3 regions of the Pseudomonas sp. NPDC090208 genome follow, and region 3 is predicted to be linked to each of the others. Evidence: riboswitches for the same ligand, from Rfam matches in the RefSeq annotation. Region 3 holds a riboswitch; each other region holds the start of a gene.

Region 1 (7,305 bases), on a different contig from region 3:
CAGCGCTGAAGAACGCCGCCGCTATCTGGGCATCGCCCTGGACCAGAGCCGCAAGGTCGGCGGGCTGGCGCAGTCGCTGCTGGAACTGGTGCGCCTGGAACATGGTTTTGTGGTGCCGGTGGTCGAGCGGTTTTCCCTCAGCGACCTGGTGCAGGACATCTTTCAGAAATTCGAACTGGGTGCTGAAGCCAAGGCCGTGACGCTGACTCCGCAAATGCCACCGTCGTTGCCGGGCGTGTATGCCGACCTGGGCCTGATCGAGCGGGTCCTGACCAACCTGCTCGACAACGCCCTGCGCCACACCCCACACGGCGGCGAAATCCGCGTCGCGCTGCAACCCAAGGGCCGTTCCGTCGAAGTCACCGTCAGCGACAGCGGCCCCGGCATTGCCGCCGAATTGCGCGAAGGCCTGTTCCTACGCCCGTTCAACATCGGCGGTGCGCGCCGCGATGGCGGGCTTGGGCTGCGCATCGTCCACCAGATCCTGCAACTGCACGGACACCGCATCGAACTGATCGACGTTGCCGGACAGGGCGCCACCTTCCGCTTTGCCTTGCCGGTGGATCAACCGGTGGTTGCGCAGGTGGATGTCTGACCGGATTGCTGCGGGAGGATCAGCACAATCTTTGTGGGAGAGGGCTCTGCTCGCGTAGGCGGTGGGTCAGCCGCCACAGCATTGATTGACTTGCCGTATTCGCGAGCAGGGCTCCCTCCCACAAATGATGGTGTTTGCGGGATCTGGGCACGGCAGCACAATCTGCAGAACCACCACAGACCCTGTGGGAGCGGGCTTGCCCGCGAAGATGGCAGGGCAGTCCACATCGCGTTGTCTGACCTGACGCCTTCGCGGGCGAGCCTCGCTCCCACGGCCTTCGGCCAGAATCAAAAGCAGATGGCACACACCGCTCCGTAGCAGTCCGGCTTGCCGGCGGTGGCGATCTTGAGGACGCCTTCGCGGGCAAGCCCGCTCCCACAAGGAATCTGTGTTTCGCAGGCTTTTGATCTGGCTTTTGATCTGGCTTTTGATTTTGATCTGGGGCCCCGTTCCAGAAGGCCGAACGCAGGCGATGCGTAGTGGGCCGAGCGGCATGGATGCCGCGAGAGCCGCGTGGGCCATGGATGGCCCATTCGCGGCGGGCCCACGGAGCATTGCCGGAGTGAGGGAACACCGAGCATTAGCGAGGTGCCGTATGGCGGGGTAAAGAGCCCTTGGTTACTTGGGGCTTTTCCAAGTAACTCGCCGCCAGGCGAAACAAGGCTGCGTTAGCAGACCAGCAATCTATCAGACACACCGCATGCACCGGTTTTACGACGACTTCGTCGCCGGTCGCAGGACAAGCCAGCTCCTACAAAGGTCCGCGTAACTCGCCGTCAGGCGAAACAGGGCTGCGTTAGCAGACCATGCGATCCGTCAGACACACCGAGTGCACAGGTTTTACGACGACTGCGTCGCCGGTCGCAGGGCAAGCCAGCTCCTACAGGTGGCGCAGCGTTCAGGACGCAATACCGGAGCCGATTACAGCGCCCTCAACCGCAACCACCGCGATCCATCCAGCGGATCCGTCAACCAGTGGCCCGACACCCCGAACGTCTCACGCAACCGCTCCGGCGTCAGCACCTCGGCGGGCGGGCCCAGCGCCACCAGACGCCCGCTGTCCATCACCGCCAGACGATCACACCCCAACGCCTGATTGAGATCATGCAAGGCAATCACCGTCGTCACCGGCAAGCCGTGAACCAACCGCAGAATCGACAATTGCTGCTGAATATCCAGATGATTGGTCGGCTCATCCAGCAACAGCATCTGCGGCCGCTGCGCCAGGGCGCGGGCGATGTGGCCGCGCTGGCGCTCGCCACCGGACAGCGTGTGCCAGGCCCGATGGGTCAAATGCTCCAGGCCGACATCGGCGATGGCCTGAGCGACGATGCGGCGGTCTTCCTCGCTCCACGGCGTCAGCGCCGACAGCCACGGCGTGCGCCCCAGCTCCACGGCCTGCAACAGGCTGATCGCATCGCCGGTTTCCGCGTGTTGCTCCACCAGCGCCAGTTGCCGGGCGATGTCGCGACGCTTCAGGCTCGACAGCGCTTGATCGCCCAGACGAACCTCGCCCGCCGTAGGCTTCAGCAGCCCGGCCAGCAACCGCAGCAGGGTCGATTTACCGGAGCCGTTGGGGCCGACGATGCCGAGGTTTTCGCCGGTATGAATACTCAGGTTCACCTCGCTGAGCAACGGCGAACCCTTGATCGCATAACTCAAACGCTGGCCTTGCAAGGCACAGGTCTGCCCGTTGAACGCGTTCATCGGCTGCGGCTCCCACGGATCAGGATCAAGGCAAACACCGGCGCTCCGACCAGCGCGGTGATCACGCCGATCGGCAACACCTGACCCTTGATCAACGTGCGCGACAGCACATCGGCAGCGATCAGAAACAGCGCGCCGCTCAAGGCGCTGAGGGGCAGCAGGCGGCTGTGGCGGACCCCGGCGATCATGCGCACCGCGTGGGGAATCACCAGCCCGACGAAACCGATGGAGCCGACGATCGACACCAGTACCGCCGTGACCAGCGCTGCGCTGGCGATCAGGATCACCTGCACCCGGCGCACCGGCACCCCCAGCGAGGCCGCCGAATCGGCGCCGAAGGTGAAGGCATCCAGCGCCCGGCGATACCAGACACAGACCAGCAGCCCGGCCAGCACCACTGGCACGCTCAGCCATACCGACGACCAGCGCACGCCGCTGAGGTTGCCCAGCAGCCAGAACATGATGCCGCGTGCCTGTTCGGCGCTGGCGGATTTGGTGATGAGAAATGCTGTCAGCGCATTGAACAACTGCGATCCGGCGATTCCGGCGAGGATGATCTGTCCGGCGCTGTTCTGTCCTTGAGAGGAACGGGCGAGCAGGGCGACCAGAGCAAACGCCGCCATCGCCCCGATAAAGGCACCGGCCGACAGTGACAGAGCTCCTGCGCCGAAGCCGATGATCGCCACCAGCACCGCGCCGGTCGACGCGCCTGCAGAAATCCCCAACAGGTAAGGGTCGGCCAGCGGGTTGCGCAACAGCGACTGCAACACCACGCCGGCCACCGCCAACCCGGCACCGCAGGCTGCCGCGACAATGGCGCGGGTCAGCCGATAGTTCCAGACAATGCCCTCGTCGATGGGATCGAGCGGATAACCCGCCGCCCACAATTTGTTCGCCAGCACCTGGAAAATCGTTGGCAGGCCGATGGTGGTTTCACCGATGGCGACCCCGGCAATGATCGCCAGCATCAACACGATGCCGACCCACAGACCATGACCGAGCAGGCGTTGCAAGCGCTCGCGACTCATTGCCCGGCGGTGGCCTGGGCCAGTTGTTCGATGCCGTCGAACAGACGTACGCCGGACTCCATGGCATTGGCGTCCATGATCACGATGCGATTGTTTTTCACCGCGTCCATGTTGCGGGTGACCGGGTCGGACTTGAGAAACGCCAGCTTCTTCTCATGGTCATCCGCCGGGAAGCGGCGGCGGTCCATTCGCGCGATGACAATGATGTCCGGGTTGGCCCTGGCGATGGTTTCCCAACCCACGGTCGGCCATTCCTCATCGGAGTCGACGACGTTGCGCATGCCCAGGGTATCGAGCATGAAGTTGGGAATGCCTTTGCGTCCGGCCACGTACGGATCGACCTTGAGGTCGGCGCTGGAGAACCAGAACACCACCGACGGGTGCTTGTCGTCATGGGCTTTTGCCTGCTCGACAGCCTTGGTCAGACGTGCCCGGTAGCCGTCGATCAGTTGTTGGCCGCGGTCCTGCACGTCGAAGATTTCCGCCAGTTGGGCGATGCCCTTGTACAGCGTGTCGATGCGGAAAGCCTGCAGCCGCGTGCCGTCGGCGCCGACGAGATTGTCCTTGCCTTCGCAGTCGGACGGCAGGATGTAGGTCGGGATTTTCAGGTCTTGGAACTGCTCGCGGGTGGCGACCGCACCTTGGGGGCCGACCATCCATTCGAACTGCACCGGCACCAGATCGGGACGTTTGCCGATCACCGATTCGAAACTCGGCGCGTTGTCGGCCAGGCGTTCGACCTTGTCGTTGGCCGCCTTGAACGGTGGCAGTACCGGGTTGAACCACAGCGAGGTACCGACCATGTGCTCGCCCAGGCCGAGGGCATAGAGGATTTCGCTGGCGGCCTGGCCGATGGTCACGGTTTTCTCGGGCGCCTTGGCGAAGGTCAGCGGCATGCCGCAGTTGTCGAGGTGCAAGGGATAGTGCGTCGAGTCGGCGAATGCCGCGCCGGACAGGGGCAGGGCGAGAAGCAGGGAAGCAAGGCGGCGCAGCGACATGAAAGGTGATCTCCAGTAAACCCGTTGGCCGGTGAGGCAGGCACTGGAAAGCACATCCCGACTTGCTGCAAAAAACGCAGGGCAAGGGCAGATCGCGCACGCGGCGCAGACGGATGTCCTTCCCGGACACCCCGCCGGTGGATGATTGACGCTTGCCGGCAGGTCTCCTGACTGACGCTTCATCGCCATGCTCCGGCCTTCCCGGGATCAACCCAGTGGCAATCGTGGAGCAGGCTCGGCGCCTACAGTTGCGGGGACAGTTCCGTTTGAGCCGATGCCGCTGGCCCGTGGATTCCCTATTAATTCCGTGTGGAAACCGGCGGCGGGGATACTAAACGATTCGATCTGTGGAGGCGAATTCGACGACGGTGAACCCGCAGCGCCGGTGTTGGCGATCTCAAGCATGTCACCGCCGGCAAGCCGGACTGCTACAGGGGCTGGTGTCATGCAGAAATCATCTGAACGACACATAACCCGTGGGAGGGAGCCCCGCTCGCGAAAGCGTCATCCCGGTCAATGCTGTGTTGACTGACCCACCGCCTTCGCGAGCAGGGCTCCCTCCCACAAAATGCTGTGTTTGCCGCCTGACGGGTGAGCAATCCAAAACCTGTAGCAGCATGGCTTGCCAGCGGTGGGGGCCTGGCATGTCACCGCCGGCAAGCCGGACTGCTACGCCAATATCACCAACGCCTTTGTGGGAGCGGGCTTGCCCGCGAAAGCGTCCGGTCAGGCAACGCCGCCTCGCCAGGCTGGCCCACGTAGTCATAACGACCCCGCAGAGTCTTTATGACCGCAGATCATCGTGAGTCAAATTAACCGCAATCTCGCCCAACCCCTTGTTTTTCTGAGTTTTAAGACATGGCACGAATCCTGAAACCACCCCCGGGGAATGCCTTTTCTGTCTCAGCCCTCAGGAAGAACGCGATATGAACAGTGAATTCAACGATCGTCTGGCCGTGGTCACCGGGGCCAGCTCCGGCATCGGTCTGGTTCTCACCGAGCGCCTGCTCGACAGCGGCGCCTATGTGGTGGCGATGGCGCGCCGTGCCGGTGGGCTTGAAGCACTGAAAGGCCGTTACGACGAACGCCTGCATTACCTGCCGGGAGACGTGACCGACGCCGAGGATCTGCAGCGTCTGGCCGACTACACGAAAACCCTCGGACCGCTGGATTATCTGGTGCCCAACGCGGGCGTGGCGTTATTGGCCGACGGTCTGGATTCCACCGGCTTTCAGCGCAACTGGACGGTCAACGGCGAGGGTGCGCTGAACACCCTGGCCGCGTTGCGCAGCCAGTTGGTCGCTCCGGCGTCAGTGGTGTTCATCGGCACCTTCCTCTCGGCACTGGCTTTTCCGGGGCTGGCCGGTTACATCGCGTCGAAAGCTGCCCTCAGCGCCCACGCCCGCACGCTGGCAGTGGAACTGGCCGGCGCCGGTGTGCGGGTCAACGTGGTGTCGCCGGGCCCGACCGCAACGCCGATCTGGGGATCGCTCGGCCTGCCCGGCGAGCAACTGGATGCTGTGGCCCAGGCGGTCAACGCGCGTCTGCTCGATGGCCGCTTTCTGGAACCGGCGGCGGTGGTCGATGTGATCCTGTTCATGCTCTCCAGCGCCGCGCGCAGCATCCATGGTCAGGACATCGTCGTCGACGGTGGTTACACCCTGCGCTGATTGGCGCAGACCCTTTTCAATGTCTTTCCATGGAAACGGAGGCCGCCGTTGAGCGATGCCCGCAATTGTCGGTTCGATGAAGTCCTGGAGTTCGGCCCGTTCCGGCTGTACCCGGGCACGCGTCGGCTGGAAAAGAACGGCCAGCCGTTTGCCTTGGGCAATCGCGCCTTGGATTTGTTGATCTCGCTGGCCGAGCACGCCGGCGAGGTGGTCGACAAACGAACCCTGATTGCGCGGACCTGGCGCGACGGCGCGGTGGATGACAGCAACCTGCGAGTCAACATCGCCAGCCTGCGCAAGGCCTTGGGCAATGCGGTCGACGGCGGGCATTACGTCAGCAACATTCCGGGCCGCGGCTATTGCTTCGTGGCCCGGGTCAGCCGGCGTCGCGTGGCGCCGACAGCTGGAGAGGGCGCCGCGACAGCAGCGGGGCCGGTGCAGTGCGGGTTGCCGCCGATGCCGGTGCGACTGTCAGGGCGTGAACAGGTTGTCGCCAGCCTTGGCGCGAGTCTGAACCAGCGCCGCCTGCTGTCGATTGTCGGGCCGGGCGGCAGTGGCAAATCCTGTGTGGCGGTCGCTGTTGGGCATGAGGCGTTCTGGACGTTCGAGCGCCGCGTGCATTATCTCGATCTGACGGTGGTGGCAGGCGAGGGCGCGCGGTTACCCCGGACCCTGTGCCGATTGCTCGACCTGGCCGAACCCAAAGGCGATCCCTGCGTTGCCCTCGCAGGCTATTTTGCCGGCCACCGCAGCCTGTTGATTCTCGACAACTGCGAGCATCTGGCCGACGCCGTTGCCGCGTTGAGTGAGCAACTGATCGGCGCCTGCCCCGAGCTGCACCTGCTGCTGACCAGCCGTGAAGCGCTGCGCAGTGAGGGTGAGTGGGTCTACCCGTTGCCGCCATTGGCCTGCTCTCCGGGCCACGTCGACACGGAACAGGCGCTGGCGTATCCGGCGCTGCGCCTGTTTGTCGAACAGGCGCAAAGCACGGGCAGCGATCTGGTGCTGGATGATGCGTCTGTGGCCTTGATCGGCGACATCTGCCGACGCCTGGAAGGGCTGCCGCTGGCCATCAATATCGCTGCTCGTCGGGTCGGCACCCTCGGCTTGCAGCGCCTGGCCGAATTATTGGGCGATGTCGCGAGTCTCGACTGGCAGGGGCGCCGTACTGCGCCGGCCAGGCAACGGAGCCTGCGGGCGTCGCTGGACTGGAGTCACGGCTTGATTGCAGAGGACGCACGGCGGGTGTTCGTTCAACTGGCAGCGTTCGATGGCGGCTTCAGCCTCGACGATGCGCTGCGAGCGGT
Region 2 (7,305 bases), on a different contig from region 3:
GAGTGCGCCAGCAACGCAGCGCCAGTCGGGTCTTGCCGAGCAGTGCGTAGGTCAATGCCACCAGGCGGGCCGGAATGTAGTTCAGCAGGTCGTCGATTTTCGCTGCCGCCCAGCCGAAACGCTCGAAACGCTCGTTGCGATAGCCCCACATGGCGTCCAGCGTATTGCTCAGGCGATACAGCACCACGCCGGGCGCACCGAGCACGGCAAACCAGAAGATCGCCGCGAACACCGCGTCGCTGCCGTTTTCCAGCACCGACTCGGTGGCGGCACGGGCGACCTGAGTGGCGTCCAGCTCCGAGGTCTGGCGGCTGACCAGATAACCCACGCGGCGGCGGGCTTCTTCAAGATCATCGCCACGCAACGCGCGCGCCACCGGCTCGACATGTTCGCCGAGGCTGCGCAGCCCCAGCGCGCAGTACAGCGCCAGCACCTCCACCAGCCAGCCGATCCAAGGCAGCCAGCTCAATGCGGTGGCCAGCAGGGTCAGCGGAATCACCGCAATAAACCAGGCGGTCACGCCATGGCTGCGCCAGCCTCGGCCGCCGGCATTGAAACGTTGCTCGATGCGCTCGGCGAACCTGCCGAACGCCACCAGCGGGTGGTTTCGTTTTGGCTCGCCAAGCAGCGCATCCAGCGCAACCCCGGCGACACTCAATAACGCCACACTCATGAATTCACTCCCCATGTGTTCTCGTACAGCAGTTCCTGTAGCGGGCGCTCCTGCGCCCAGCCTTCCAGTACCAGCATCGGCGCCGGATAGAATTCCTTGACCGGCCCCAGGCAGAGTACCGCCAGGGGCTTTGAACCGGCTGGCATCTTCAGCAGGTCGGCCAGCGCCTGAGGTTCGAACAGCGACACCCAGCCCATGCCCAGCCCTTCGGCCCGGGCCGCCAGCCAGAGATTCTGGATCGCGCAGGACAGCGACGCCATGTCCATCTCCGGCAAGGTGCGTCGGCCAAAGATGTGTTTTTCCCGATCGTCCATCAGCGCGGCAACCAGCACCTCGGCACAGTCGTTGATACCTTCGACCTTGAGTTTCATGAAGTCATCGGAGCGTTCGCCCAACGCCTCGGCAGTGCGCACCCGTTCGGCCTCGACCAGTGCCTGGATCTGCCCACGCAAGGCGCGGTCGCTGATGCGGATGAAACGCCATGGCTGCATCAGGCCGACACTCGGCGCGTGATGGGCCGCCGCCAGCAAACGTGCGAGCAATTCGGGTGCCACCGTGCCGCCGCTGAAGTGACGCATGTCCCGCCGCTCGGCAATCGCCCGGTACACCGCCGCGCGTTCGGCGTCGTTGAAGGCGTGGTCAGTCATGACAAGCCTCCATTTGCCAGATGAGCAGGTTCGGCTGTGGGAGCGAATTCATTCGCGAGAGGTCCGCACGGTCGATACAGCTGCATTCGATACAGCCGCATTGCCTGGCATGCCTCATCGCGAATGAATTCGCTCCCACAAGGTTTCGCTGCGAACGTCATGGCTTCAACAGCGCCGCCATCGCCCGGGGGTTCGACGGGAAATAGAAATGCACGTACGAGGCCGTCATCCGCCCCTGCCGATACACCGCCTCGGCGCCGCGCCCGCCGTTGGGACTGACACCCCGGGCAATCGGCGTCCATTCGGTGCTGGTCAGGGAATGGTGATAGGTATGCCCGCGCAGCGTGCCTTCCGGCAACTCCACCGCCTGCAACGCCAGTGCCGCCAGACGCTTCTGCATCACCGCTTCGCCGTCGAGCAGGCCGACCAGTTCGGCGCGCTGCCCATCGACATCGGTCAGCGCATCGAGCAGGTACAACATGCCGCCACACTCGGCCAGCAACGGCTTGCCTGCGGCGTGGTGAGCACGGATGGCGTCGAGCATCGAGGTGTTCTGCGCCAGGGTCCGGTGATGCAACTCGGGATAACCTCCGGGCAGGTACAGGCTGTCGGCCGGTGGCAGTTCGCGGTCGCGGATCGGCGAGAAAAAGCTCAGCTCGGCGCCCATGTTGCGCAACAGGTCGAGGCTGGCGCCGTAGGTGAAGGCGAAGGCTTCATCATGGGCCACGGCAATGCGCACCCCGGCCAGCAAAGGCTCGGGGGTCACAAAATCGGGCGCCGCGAAAGTCACCGCTGGCGGCAAGGTCGCGTCGCAGGTGCTGGCCAGCGCCTCCGCAGCGGCGTCCAGACGCACATCCAGATCGTTCAGCTCGCTGGCTTGCACCAGGCCCAGGTGGCGGCTCGGCAGTTCGATACCGGTGTCCCGCGACAGCGCGCCATACCAGCGCAATCCTTCGGTCAGGCTGCCTTCCAGCAACTGCGCGTGGCGCACGGTGCCGACGCGGTTGGCCAGTACACCGGCAAACGGCAGGTCTGCCTGATAGCGCGCCAGTCCTAACGCCAGGGCGCCGAAGGTCTGGGCCATGGCCGTGCCGTCGATCACCGCCAGCACCGGCACACCGAAATGCCGGGCCAGATCGGCGCTGGACGGTGTGCCGTCGAACAGGCCCATCACCCCTTCGATGAGGATCAGGTCAGCTTCAGCGGCCGCTTCCCACAGCAGCCGACGGCTTTCTTCCGCGCCGACCATCCACATGTCCAACTGGTACACCGGATGGCCGCTGGCCCGTTCGAGAATCATCGGATCGAGAAAATCCGGCCCGCACTTGAAGACGCGGACCTTGCGCCCCAGATTGCGGTGCAGGCGCGCCAGCGCGGCGGTCACGGTGGTCTTGCCCTGACCGGACGCCGGCGCGGCGATCAACACCGCGGGACACTGTCTGGGCTCGCTCACAGTTCGATGCCTTTCTGTGCCTTGATACCGGCCTGAAACGCGTGCTTGACCATGGCGATTTCCGACACGGTGTCGGACAGGTCAATGAGTTCCTGTTTCGCGCCACGCCCGGTGATCACCACATGTTGCATCGGCGGACGGGCCTGCAGGTCGCTGAGCACCTGATCCAGATCGAGATAGCCATGCTTGAGGGCGATGTTCAGTTCATCGAGGATCACCAGACTGACGCCCGGGTCCTGCAGCAATTGCCGGGTCACCCCCCAGGCGGCTTCGGCAGCAGCGATGTCGCGCTGACGGTCCTGGGTTTCCCAGGTGAAACCTTCGCCCATGACGTGGTAGCGCACCTGCTCGGGGAAACGGCGGAAAAACAGTTCTTCGCCGGTCGCGTTGCGGCCCTTGATGAACTGCACCACGCCGCACTGCATGCCGTGGCCCATCGCCCGGGCGAGCATGCCGAAGGCGGAGCTGCTCTTGCCTTTGCCGTTGCCGGTCAATACCAGCAACAGGCCGCATTCATTGGGTGCGCTGGCAATGCGCTCGTCGATCACGGCCTTTTTGCGCAGCATGCGCGCCAGGTGGCGTTCGTCACGTTCGGTGGATTCGCTCATCTCAGCTCTCCGCTTGAGGGCAGGTGTGGCACACGGCAGACGCGGGCAAAGACTGACAGCAGGCGCCGGACAAGGCCGGGCCCGCGCAGAGCATCGCCCTCCGTGATGCTGTTCGGATGGATCAGGCCGGTCTCCGGACTCATGAGCGACGTGCGACTTTCGCGCGAGCCACGCGCCTTCCCATGTCCGAAAACACAGTGGCACCGTGCGTGGCCTTGACTCATTTACCGTTGCGGAGGCAGTGCCGGGATGGTGCAGCGAGTCACGCACCGGCTTCCCTGTTTCACCCCGACTGGCGGGGCACCTGAAACAATCGGCGAAGGTTAGAGGGTTGACCCCGGAGCGTCAATCGAACCCGTGATTCGGTTCAGCCATTGAACCCCCGACAGCGCCTGCACCTCTATTCATAAAGACGCCGTCGACTGGTGGCGACGAAATGGAGATCGACCATGCTCACGCTCAGACCCCAGGTTGTCGTTGTGTTGTTGCTCGCCGCCGGCCTTGCCGCCTGCGGCGAATCTTCCCGGCTGCAGGTCGCGGACGGCATGGGGCCGTCGCCGCAGCTGCCGGAACCGAACAAGACGCTGTTTCCAACGGTGAACATCGCCCCGGCAGTCGGCTGGCCGACAGGCGCGAAACCGACGGCAGCGCCGGGCACCCAGGTTGCCGCCTTCGCCAAGAACCTTGATCACCCGCGCTGGCTCTACGTGCTGCCCAACGGCGACGTGCTGGTGGCGGAAACCAACGCCCCGCCCAAACCCGATGACGGCAAGGGCATTCGTGGCTGGGTCATGAAGAAAGTCATGGGCCGCGCCGGGGCCGGCGTGCCGAGCGCCAACCGCATCACCCTGCTGCGCGACAAGGACCATGACGGCGTCGCCGAAACCCGTACGGTGTTCATCGACCATCTGAATTCGCCATTCGGCATGGCCCTGGTGGGCAACAATTTCTATGTCGCCGACACCGACCGCCTGCTGCGTTTCAACTACGAACCCGGCGCCACCTCGATCAAGGGCGAGCCGCTGAAGGTGACTGACCTGCCCGGCGGCACACTGAATCACCACTGGACCAAGAACGTCATCGCCAGTCCTGATGGCAGCAAGCTGTATGTCACCGTCGGCTCCAACAGCAACGTCGGTGAAAACGGTCTGGACGCGGAAAAAGGCCGGGCGGCGATCTGGGAAGTGGACGCTGCCACCGGCAATCACCGGATATTCGCCTCCGGCCTGCGCAACCCCAACGGCATGGATTGGGACCCGCACACCGGCAAGCTGTGGACGGCGGTCAACGAGCGTGACGAAATCGGCAGCGACCTGGTGCCCGATTACGTGACCTCGGTGCAAGACGGCGCCTTTTATGGCTGGCCGTTCAGTTATTACGGCCAGCATGTCGATGTGCGGGTGTCGCCACAGAATCCTGAGCTGGTGCAGAAAGCCATCGCCCCGGACTTCGCGGTCGGCCCGCACACTGCGTCACTGGGATTGGCGTTCGCCGATGGCAAGTCGCTGCCGGCGCCGTTCAACGAAGGTTTGTTCGTCGGCCAGCACGGCTCGTGGAACCGCAAACCCCACAGCGGCTACAAGGTGCTGTTCGTACCGTTCAAGGACGGCAAGCCGAGCGGCACCCCGGTGGATCTGCTGACCGGCTTCCTCAACGCCGACGAAAAAGCCCAGGGCCGCCCGGTGGGGGTGGTCAACGACAACAAAGGCGGCGTGCTGGTGGCCGACGATGTCGGCAATGTGATCTGGCGGGTAACAGCGGCGCGGACGGTGCAGGCGAGCAATACAGCCCAATGACGCGGCGCCTCGCACATGCGGCGCCTGTGCAATGGGCGCCGCGCGCCCTGTAGGAGCTGGCTTGCCCTGCGACCTGCCGGGAACCGGCAGTAAATCCTGACGACTATGCATTCCTGACACACCGCGCTTGCCGGATTTACGACGACTTCGTCGCCGGTCGCAGGACAAGCCAGCTCCTACATCGACCGTGTCACAAGCCAGCTCCTACATCGACCGCGACACAAGCCAGTCCCCCGAAATAGCCTTATTGCCGCGCCAGATTCGACGGCTGGATCACTCGCTTGGCGTTCAGCCAGGCTTTCTGCCAATAGGGCTTGTCGAGGCTGTCCAGCTTGACCGTGCCGCCAGTGGCCGGGGCATGGACGAAGCGGCCTTCGCCGACATAGATACCGGCATGGCTGACGTTGGAGCCGCCGTTGGTGGCGAAGAACACCAGATCACCGGTCTGCAACTCGCTGCGATCGATGTCCGGACCGCGCAGGTTGATCATCTCGCGGGTCGAGCGCGGCAAGGTAATGCCTGCGGCGCCCTGATACACGTAGCCGATCAGACCACTGCAATCGAAACCGGAATCCGGCGTGTTGCCGCCCCAGCGATAGGGCGTGCCGACCAGCCCGATGGCACGCAGCAGTACGTCATCGGCGAGCGGAGAAGAAAACTGGGAGGGAGCAGATACCACAGGCCGGGAAACGACCTTGGGTGGGGATGGCGGTGGATTACTGGAACAGGCGGCCAGCAATACAGCCAGAGAAGCAACAGCCAGGCGTACCGTAATCGACATAAACACAACAACCTTTGAGGATGCGGCTTACTCTGCCGGGAGCCGAAGCAACGTGCAATCGGGGTTTCCCCGGTTGCACGCTTTAATATCAACGATGTGGACGCGGGTGTTTAAGTGTAGTCGAGGACATCGCGGTCGTGGTTTCTGGCCCTTTGCCGGGTGCCATGGCCAGCGCGCGCTTGGCTTCGATGAACGTACGGGCCCAGTAGGCGTCGTCGAGACTGTCGACACGCACACCACCGCTGCGGCGGCTGCTGGAATGGATGAACTGGTCATCGCCCAGATAGATGCCGGCATGGCTGACGCGACCACGGCCTGCGGTGCTGAAGAACAGCAGGTCACCTGGCTTGAGGTCGTTGCGTTTGACCAGAGGGGCATCGATGTTGATCATTTCGCGGGAAGAACGCGGCAGGCTCATGCCGGCCTCTTCACGGAACAGGTAACCGATGAAACCGCTGCAGTCGAAACCGGAAGTGGTCGAGGTACCACCGAAACGGTATCGGGTGCCAATCAGCGACTTGCCACGCTCGAGAATGCTGTCAGCCAGTACCGGCAACTGGTAAGGCTTGTTGTCAGCGAACTGGGCCAGCTCATCTTCGGTGGCGATTTCGTCATCCAGAACGGAAGAGGCGTAATCGGCACGCTTGGCGGCGCTTTGAGCGGTGACAGAATCCTTCATCTGATTCTGCGACTGTTGTTGCGACGCTGGCATCTGGGCCGCGCAGCCGAACAGCAGCGTAACGAGTGCGAGAGGCACGAGGGGTGCGAAGCGATTCAGCATGGGCACGACCGTGGCTAATGTGTAAAGAAGCCGAGACTATGCCTTCTATCGTCATCATTTGCAAATTCAATCGACACAAATGTGACTTACCAGTAACTCCATGACATCTAAGGCTCGGCATCTTAACGACGCGTCCATGTGCGCGGAGTGATCAGTCGGTGAAGGATTGATCTCGGCGGTAAAGCCTCCCGTGACTCGCGTGCGCAGCATCGGCTCGTGAATATACGGGAAACTGGCGGTCGTGCCGATACTTAAAACAGCATCGAAGCCTTTCGCCATCTCCTCATACAGCACATTCAGTGCCAGCTCCGGCAACATTTCCTCGAACAGCACCACCGGTGGCCGCAGCACGCCATGGCATTGCGCGCACAACGGCGGCAACGGCCGCTGCAGGTGTTCGCTCAATAGCGGGTCTTCGGCGCCGCAGGACTGGCAGTAGAGCGGCGCGATCTGCCCGTGGATTTCGATCAGTCGCTCCGGCGGGCTGCCCGCCGCGCGATGATAACCGTCGACGTTCTGCGTCAGCACCCAGCACTGCGGTTTGTGTCGCTGCAATTGCGCGATCG
Region 3 (7,305 bases):
CCAGCACCGCTTCCGGCACCAGCGATCCGGCATAGATGATCACCGGGCAGGTACGGATCAGGCGTTGGCCTTTGACGGTGATCAGCTCCGGATCACCGGGGCCTGCGCCAATGAAGAAAACGGTCATGAAAACTCCGGGGAATATTAGGTGCTGGATCAGGCGCCCATGCGAACGGCGGGAGCGAATTCATTCGCGATGCGAAAGCTCAGACGACACATCGGTGGTGGTCTTGCAGGCCTCTCGCGAATGAATTCGCTCCCACGCAAAGCGCGTCGTCACAGGGTTGTCGCCAAGGCAAAGGTCGCTCGCGAGCTGTTGCGGCGCGGGATCATCAGCCTGGCAGGCGCGCCCGACAAGCGCGAAACCATCGCCAGCGCCGCGCTTTCGGCAACACCGTAGCAGCCGGTGTTGTCGAATGCGACCTGCGAGCGATGGCTCAATTGCGTCTCGAACGGTGCCAGTTCGGCAGCGCTGAAAAAAACCAGCGGCAGGCGCAGATGTTCGGCCAGTTCCAGCAACCCGGCCTCGGACGACTTGCTGTCGATGGAGGCGAGGGCGCTGATATCGGAAAGACGCACGCGCTGTTCCAGCAGACAGACATCGATCAACCCCATCAGCACCGACGCCGGGCAGCCACGCTGGCAGCCCAGGCCGATCACCATGGGGTTGCGACCTTCACTCATACGGCGTGATTGAGCTCGGACTGGGTCAGTTTGGCGTCGTGACGACGGAACAGCCAGGCGCTGATCACGCCCATGGCGACCCAGAACGCCGCGTTGGTCAGCCAGGAGGCGATCTTGAACTGGTGCTCCAGCTCTTCCGGCGCCAGTGCCGAATACACGGCCGGTTGCGGTGCGCCGATCAGGTGCGGCACCACCAGAATCGCCACGCCCAGTGCCTTGAGCAGCCAGTTATGGGCGAACACGATCAGCGCCAGACCGACAGCGGTGGAGGCGGCGGTGCCGATCCACCAGATCTGCCGTTGGGTCAGATCGGCAGCCGCGGTGCCCGGCAGTTCCGGCGGCAGGCCCATGGTCGGCGCGGCGACGAACACGGCGAAGCCCGCCAGGCCCCACAGTGCGCCCTGGCCGATGCTGCGCGGGGCGCGCAGGGTGTACAGCGCCGCCAGCATCAGCGAGAAGCCGACAGCGACCACCAGATTGCCGCCGGTGGTGGACAGAATGCGCTGCCAACCGTCTTCCGGCTCCCAGGCTTCTTCGTCATGGACATGGCCGGCCATGGCGCCTTCGGCATGTTCGTGGACTTCGACCGGTGCGGATTTTTCGTAGGTTTCCGCCTGCAGGATCAGCGGCGCGACCGAGAAGCTCTGAAACAGGGTCAGCAGCAGGGCGGCGAGCAGTCCGGTGAAACCGGCCGTTTGAGCGATTCGCTTGAACATGACGGCAGGTCTCAGTGGCAAGGGAAGGCGGAGCTGTGACGGGTGTCGTGCGCGGCGTTGTGTACGGCGTCGATGTGCGAGAAGCCGGCGAAGTAGACCAGGCAGGCACCGAGGATCATGGCGCTGACGGCGGAGGTCAGGCGCTGGGCCAGGGTGTTGGTGGTGGTGCTGGCGGTGGATGGGCTGGTAGTGCTGATCGACATGGCGCTTCCCTCGAAATGATCGGCGAACGGGAAGGCGCAAGGAAAACCGCTGACGAAAGTCGGCAGTCAACGCAACAGCGCCCGCCCACCGCGGGTTTGTTATGTAAAGGTCACTGGGCCGGTCTCCGGGCTTGCGAGGGGGCGTTGTGCACGCACCGTCAAGAATCGCCTTCCCATATCGCTGCCGACACAGTGGATCTGACTCTTCACTCGCTTACCGTTGCGGGGGCAGCACCGGACTTATGCGGACCTCAGGGGTCTGCATGCACCGGTTTCCCGTTTCACCCTGTGAAGGGCACCCGTAACAAGTTGTGTAGGAGACCACGGAGCGGGGTGGCCGTCAATCGGGGGTGTGTCTGACGTATTGCTGATCTGCTGACGCAGCCCTGTTTCGCCTCCGGCACGTTACGCAGACCCATGTAGGAGCTGGCTTGTCCTGCGAGCGGCGACGAAGTCGTCGTAAATCCTGTGTCCTTGGCGTGTCTGACACTCCGCTGAGTCTGCTAACGCAGCCTTGTTTCGCCTACGGCGAGTTACTTGGAAAAGCCCCAAGTAACCAAGGGCTTTCTTCCCCGCCATACGGTGCCTCGCTAATGCTTGGCATACCCTCACTCCGGCAATGCTCCGTGGGCCCGCCGCGAATGGGCCATCCATGGCCCACGCGGCTCTCGCGGCATCCATGCCGCTCGGCCCACTGCGCATCGCCTGCGTTCGGCCTTCTGGGACGGGGCCCCAAAATCAAAGGCCAGATCAAAAGCCGGCGAAACACAGACTCCCTGTGGGAGCGGGCTCGCCCGCGAAGGCGGGTTGTCAGATACCGCCACATCCCCGGACCAGCGAAAACCCACTGTGGGAGCGAATTCATTCGCGATGACCTTCCAGGCGATACAAAACCATCGTCATGAACACCCCATCGCGAATAAATTCGCTCCCACCGTTTCTCAGGGTGTCCGGCAAGTTCAGCACGCCACCAAGCCCTGTAGCAGCATGGCTCGCCCGCGAAGGCGTCTTTGGGATCGCCATCGCCAGCAAGCCGGACTGCTACAGAAAAGCGAAACGTAAACCCTGTGGGGCCGGCTTGTTGGCGAATGCTTCAGGCGGTCCTTCACGGTTTTCACATTGACCTTCACAAGGTCACTGCGTAGCCTTGCGCACTTGAGGTTCGCCCATCCGCCAACAGGCCGTGACGGGCGCTAAGAAGGGAATGCGGTCCGGACACCGTCCGGAGCACGCCGCAGCTGCCCCCGCAACTGTAATCGGTCATGTTCATTGCACAGCCACTGCGCGAGCGGGAAGGCGCGATGGATGTCAGTCGCTCGACGCGCACTGACCACCGTAAGCCAGGAGACCTGCCTCGAAGCGGACGTCACGTCCAAGCATTCTCACTACAACCGGGCGGGGTGATCCGGTGGCGAATCGAGCTGCGAGCCGTTTCTTTGCTGACGGTCGTGCGGCTCTCGTCCCGTTTGCCCGCCGCAAGCCCAAGGGCAAACGATGAAAACACTGGCCAAACTCCCCGTCACCATCGTCACCGGCTTTCTCGGCTCGGGTAAGACCACCTTGTTGCGGCACATGCTGGACAACGCCGAAGGCCGCCGCATCGCGGTGATCGTCAATGAATTCGGCGAGCTGGGCATCGACGGTGAAATCCTCAAGCAATGCACCATCGGTTGCACCGAGGAAGAAGCCATCGGCCGCGTCTACGAGCTGGCCAACGGCTGCCTGTGCTGCACCGTGCAGGAAGAGTTCTTCCCGGTCATGCGCGAACTGGTTGCCCGCCGTGGCGATCTGGACCACATCCTCATCGAAACGTCCGGTCTGGCCTTGCCGAAACCGCTGGTACAAGCCTTCCAGTGGCCGGAAATCCGCAACGCCTGCACCGTCGACGCGGTGATCACCGTGGTCGACAGCCCGGCCGTGGCGGCGGGCACGTTTGCCGCCTTCCCGGATCAGGTCGATGCCCAGCGCAAGCTCGATCCGAACCTGGATCACGAATCGCCGCTGCATGAGCTGTTCGCCGACCAACTGGCCAGCGCCGATCTGGTGATTCTCAACAAGACCGACATGATCGAGCCTGAAGCGCTGGCCGCCGTGCGTGCGGAAGTCGCTGAAGAGCTGCCGCCGGCGGTAAAAGTCATCGAGGCCAGCAAAGGCCAGTTGCCGATCAACGTCCTGCTGGGGCTGGGTGCCGAGTCGGAGCTGCACATCGACGGGCGCAAGACTCACCACGACGAGCACCATGACGACGATGATCACGACGACCACGATCATGACGCCTTCGACTCGATCTCCATCACGCTGCCGCAGGCCGACGAATCACTGCTGCTGGATGCCCTGACTCAGGCGGTGGTGCAGCACGGTATCCTGCGGGTCAAGGGCTTCGCGGCGATTCCGGGCAAGCCGATGCGCCTGCTGTTGCAAGGCGTCGGTACGCGCTTCGACAAGCACTTCGATCGTCCGTGGAAAGCCGACGAGCCTCGCGACACCCATCTGGTGCTGATCGGTCAGGAACTCGACGCCGCCGTGCTCGAAGCCCAACTGCGCGCCGCGCTGCAAGGCTAAGCCATGCACCTGCTGCGCACCCAGCCCGGCGGCTTTGTCCCGGACGACAGCATTGCCGATCTTGGACAGACCCCCGCCGAGCTGGTGATCCTGTGCAGCGGCGATTCCCATCTGGCGCTGCTGGCGGAAACCGCGCAGCAGTTGCCGGACGATTACCCCAGCCTGCGTCTGGCCAACCCGATGCAGGTGCAGAACCACGCTTCGGTCGACCTGTATGTCGACGAGGTGCTGCGCCACGCCAAGGTCATCCTGATTTCCCTGCACGGCGGCATCGGCTACTGGCGCTACGGCGTCGAGCGGCTGGTGGAACTGACGGCGGCTTCCAGAAAAGGCGGCGGCGTGAAACTGATTCTGGTGCCGGGCGACGACCGTCCCGACCCGGAACTCAGTGACCTCAGTACAGAGCCGGTCGAGGACCGCGAGCGGCTCTGGCATTACTTGCGACAGGGCGGCAAACACAACGCCCTGCAATTGTTCAATTGTCTCGCCAACCGCTGGCTCGGGCGCGATTACCCCTGGAGCGAGCCGCAGGCGTTGCCGCGCACGGCGATCTATCACCCGCAAAAGGCCAGTGCCGAACTGGCCGACTGGCAGGCTGACTGGCAAGCCGATCAGCCGGTGGCAGCGGTGTTGTTCTATCGCTCGCATTTGCAGGCGGCCAACACCGCGTTCATCGACGTGTTCTGTCAGCGCCTGCAGGCTCAGGGCCTGAACCCGTTGCCGATTGCCGTGGCAAGCCTGAAAGAGCCGGCCTGCCTCGACACGGTACAGGCCTGGCTGGACCAGACCGACACGGAAATCATCCTCAACACCACCGGTTTTGCGCAGTCCAGTCCGGAGGCGCCGCATTTACGACCGTTCCGTCGAAATATCCCGGTGATCCAGGCCATCTGCGCCCAGGACAACGAACCGGGCTGGATGGACAGCGAGCAGGGCCTCGGCCCGCGGGATCTGGCGATGCACATCGCCTTGCCGGAACTCGACGGGCGCATCATCAGCCGACCGATCAGCTTCAAGGATCTGGCCTGGCGCAGCGAGCGCAGCCAGTCCGACGTGGTCTGCTATCGGGCCCAGCCCGAGCGCATGGATTTCGTCGCCGAACTGGCGCGACGCTGGGTGTTGCTGGCGCGCACCGCCAATGCCGACAAGCGGGTGGCGCTGATTCTGGCGAACTATCCGACCCGCGACGGACGTATCGGCAATGGTGTCGGCCTCGACACCCCGGCAGCAGCGCTGAACATCCTCAAGGCCCTGCAGGCCGAGGGCTATCCGGTCGGCGAGCTGCCGCAGGATGGCACGGCGTTGATTCATGCGTTGCTCGGCGGCGTGACCAATGACCCGGACAGCCTCGATCAGCGACCATGCCAGCAAAGCATGGCGATGGACGAATACCTGGCGGCCTTTCGCGCCTTGCCGCAAGCCAATCAGGCGGCGGTGGTCGAGCGCTGGGGCCCGCCGCAAAGCGACCCGATGTGCCGCAATGGGCGGATGATGGTGGCCGGCCTGCGTTTCGGCCTGACCTTCGTCGGCATTCAGCCGGCGCGGGGCTACAACGTCGATCACAGCGCGGTCTACCACGACCCGGATCTGGTGCCGCCCCATGGCTATCTGGCGTTCTACTTCTGGCTGCGCAAAAGCTACGGCGCCCACGCGCTGATCCATGTCGGCAAGCACGGCAACCTGGAATGGCTGCCGGGCAAGGGCGTCGGTCTGTCGGAGCAGTGCTGGCCGGACGCGATTCTCGGACCGATGCCGAACATCTACCCGTTCATCGTCAACGATCCGGGCGAGGGCGCGCAGGCCAAGCGGCGGACTCAAGCGGTGATCATCGATCATTTGATGCCGCCGCTGACCCGCGCCGAAACCTACGGCCCGCTGCGCCATCTGGAGCAACTGGCCGACGAGTATTACGAGGCACAGCTGCTCGATCCGCGCCGTGCCCGCGAGTTGCAGAAAGACATTCTCGCGCTGGTGCGAGAAACCCATATCGATCGTGAACTGGCACTCGACGAAGGCCTGGACAGCGAAGCCGACGCAGCAATCTGGCTGCCGCGGCTGGACACCTATCTGTGCGATTTGAAGGAGTCGCAGATTCGCGACGGCCTGCATGTGTTCGGCGAGTCGCCAAGCGGGCGTCTGCGCATCGACACGCTGCTGGCGATGCTGCGCGTGCCACGGGGTGACGGTCGCGGCGCCCAGGGCAGTCTGTTGCGGGCATTGAGCCATGCGCTGGCGCTGGGTTTCGATCCGCTGGACTGTGTGCTGGGCGATCCATGGACTGGCGCAAAACCTCAAGTATTACGTGAGGTCAGTGCCGAGCCGTGGCGCACCACGGGCGACACCCGCGAGCGGCTTGAACTGCTGGCGACGTCGTTGCTGGAGCAGATCGTTACCAATGTCGATGTTTATATTTCGTTTGAAAACAACGATTTAAAAGAAATAATTAAAGCTATTAAAGAGGTTGTGGCGCCGAGACTGGACGCCTGTGGCGCCGCAGAAATGCGCGGTCTGCTGGATGCCCTGAGTGGGCGTTTCGTACCGGCCGGGCCCAGTGGCGCGCCCAGTCGCGGGCGTCTGGATGTGCTGCCGACCGGGCGCAATTTCTACTCGGTGGATGTGCGCAACCTGCCGACCATGACCGCCTGGAGAATCGGTTTCCAATCGGCAAATCTCTTGCTGGAAAGGCACTTACAGGACAATGGTGACTATTTACGTCAGCTTGGCCTGTCGGTCTGGGGCACGGCGACCATGCGCACCGGCGGTGACGATATCGCCCAGGCCATGGCCCTGATGGGCGTGCGCCCGGTCTGGGCCACGGGCAGCCAGCGGGTCGACGATTTCGAGATCCTGCCGCTGAGCCTGCTCGATCGGCCACGGGTAGACGTGACCCTGCGGGTCTCCGGTTTCTTCCGCGACGCCTTTGCCAACCTGATCCGTCTGTTTGATGCCGCTGTGCAGGCCGTGGCGGCACTGGACGAACCGGACGACATGAACCCGCTGGCGGCGCGAGTACGCCAGGAAAGGGAGCAGTTGCAGCGTGACGGCCTGAGTGCCGAACAGGCAGCGAAGCAAGCGGGCTGGCGCATCTTTGGTGCCAAGCCGGGGGCCTATGGCGCGGGTGTACAGAACGCCATCGATGG

What was found. A riboswitch is a leader RNA that binds a small molecule or an ion and turns the genes downstream of it on or off. The one in region 3 is predicted to bind cobalamin.
Region 1: linked by a shared signal. The riboswitch ahead of ACIPL0_RS30175 (ABC transporter substrate-binding protein) and the one ahead of ACIPL0_RS23920 (CbtB-domain containing protein) in region 3 are both predicted to bind cobalamin.
Region 2: linked by a shared signal. The riboswitch ahead of cobO (cob(I)yrinic acid a,c-diamide adenosyltransferase) and the one ahead of ACIPL0_RS23920 (CbtB-domain containing protein) in region 3 are both predicted to bind cobalamin.

What each region holds. Positions count from the first base shown of each region.
Region 1 covers NZ_JBIVCU010000031.1:9,314-16,618, reverse strand. The annotation lists gene ACIPL0_RS30190 (sensor histidine kinase) at 1-595, shown strand, start outside; gene ACIPL0_RS30185 (ABC transporter ATP-binding protein) at 1,517-2,302, opposite strand; gene ACIPL0_RS30180 (FecCD family ABC transporter permease) at 2,299-3,270, opposite strand; gene ACIPL0_RS30175 (ABC transporter substrate-binding protein) at 3,327-4,328, opposite strand; cobalamin riboswitch at 4,468-4,664, opposite strand; gene ACIPL0_RS30170 (SDR family NAD(P)-dependent oxidoreductase) at 5,255-5,998, shown strand; gene ACIPL0_RS30165 (ATP-binding protein) at 6,047-7,305, shown strand, end outside.
Region 2 covers NZ_JBIVCU010000010.1:55,121-62,425, reverse strand. The annotation lists gene cbiB (adenosylcobinamide-phosphate synthase CbiB) at 1-673, opposite strand, end outside; gene bluB (5,6-dimethylbenzimidazole synthase) at 670-1,320, opposite strand; gene ACIPL0_RS17520 (cobyrinate a,c-diamide synthase) at 1,478-2,773, opposite strand; gene cobO (cob(I)yrinic acid a,c-diamide adenosyltransferase) at 2,770-3,381, opposite strand; cobalamin riboswitch at 3,488-3,704, opposite strand; gene ACIPL0_RS17510 (PQQ-dependent sugar dehydrogenase) at 3,831-5,177, shown strand; gene ACIPL0_RS17505 (C40 family peptidase) at 5,422-5,958, opposite strand; gene ACIPL0_RS17500 (C40 family peptidase) at 6,047-6,739, opposite strand; gene ACIPL0_RS17495 (NAD-dependent deacylase) at 6,806-7,305, opposite strand, start outside.
Region 3 covers NZ_JBIVCU010000016.1:117,594-124,898, reverse strand. The annotation lists gene cobM (precorrin-4 C(11)-methyltransferase) at 1-127, opposite strand, end outside; gene ACIPL0_RS23930 (cobalamin biosynthesis protein) at 277-684, opposite strand; gene ACIPL0_RS23925 (CbtA family protein) at 681-1,400, opposite strand; gene ACIPL0_RS23920 (CbtB-domain containing protein) at 1,412-1,603, opposite strand; cobalamin riboswitch at 1,702-1,921, opposite strand; cobalamin riboswitch at 2,745-2,975, shown strand; gene cobW (cobalamin biosynthesis protein CobW) at 3,098-4,165, shown strand; gene cobN (cobaltochelatase subunit CobN) at 4,169-7,305, shown strand, end outside.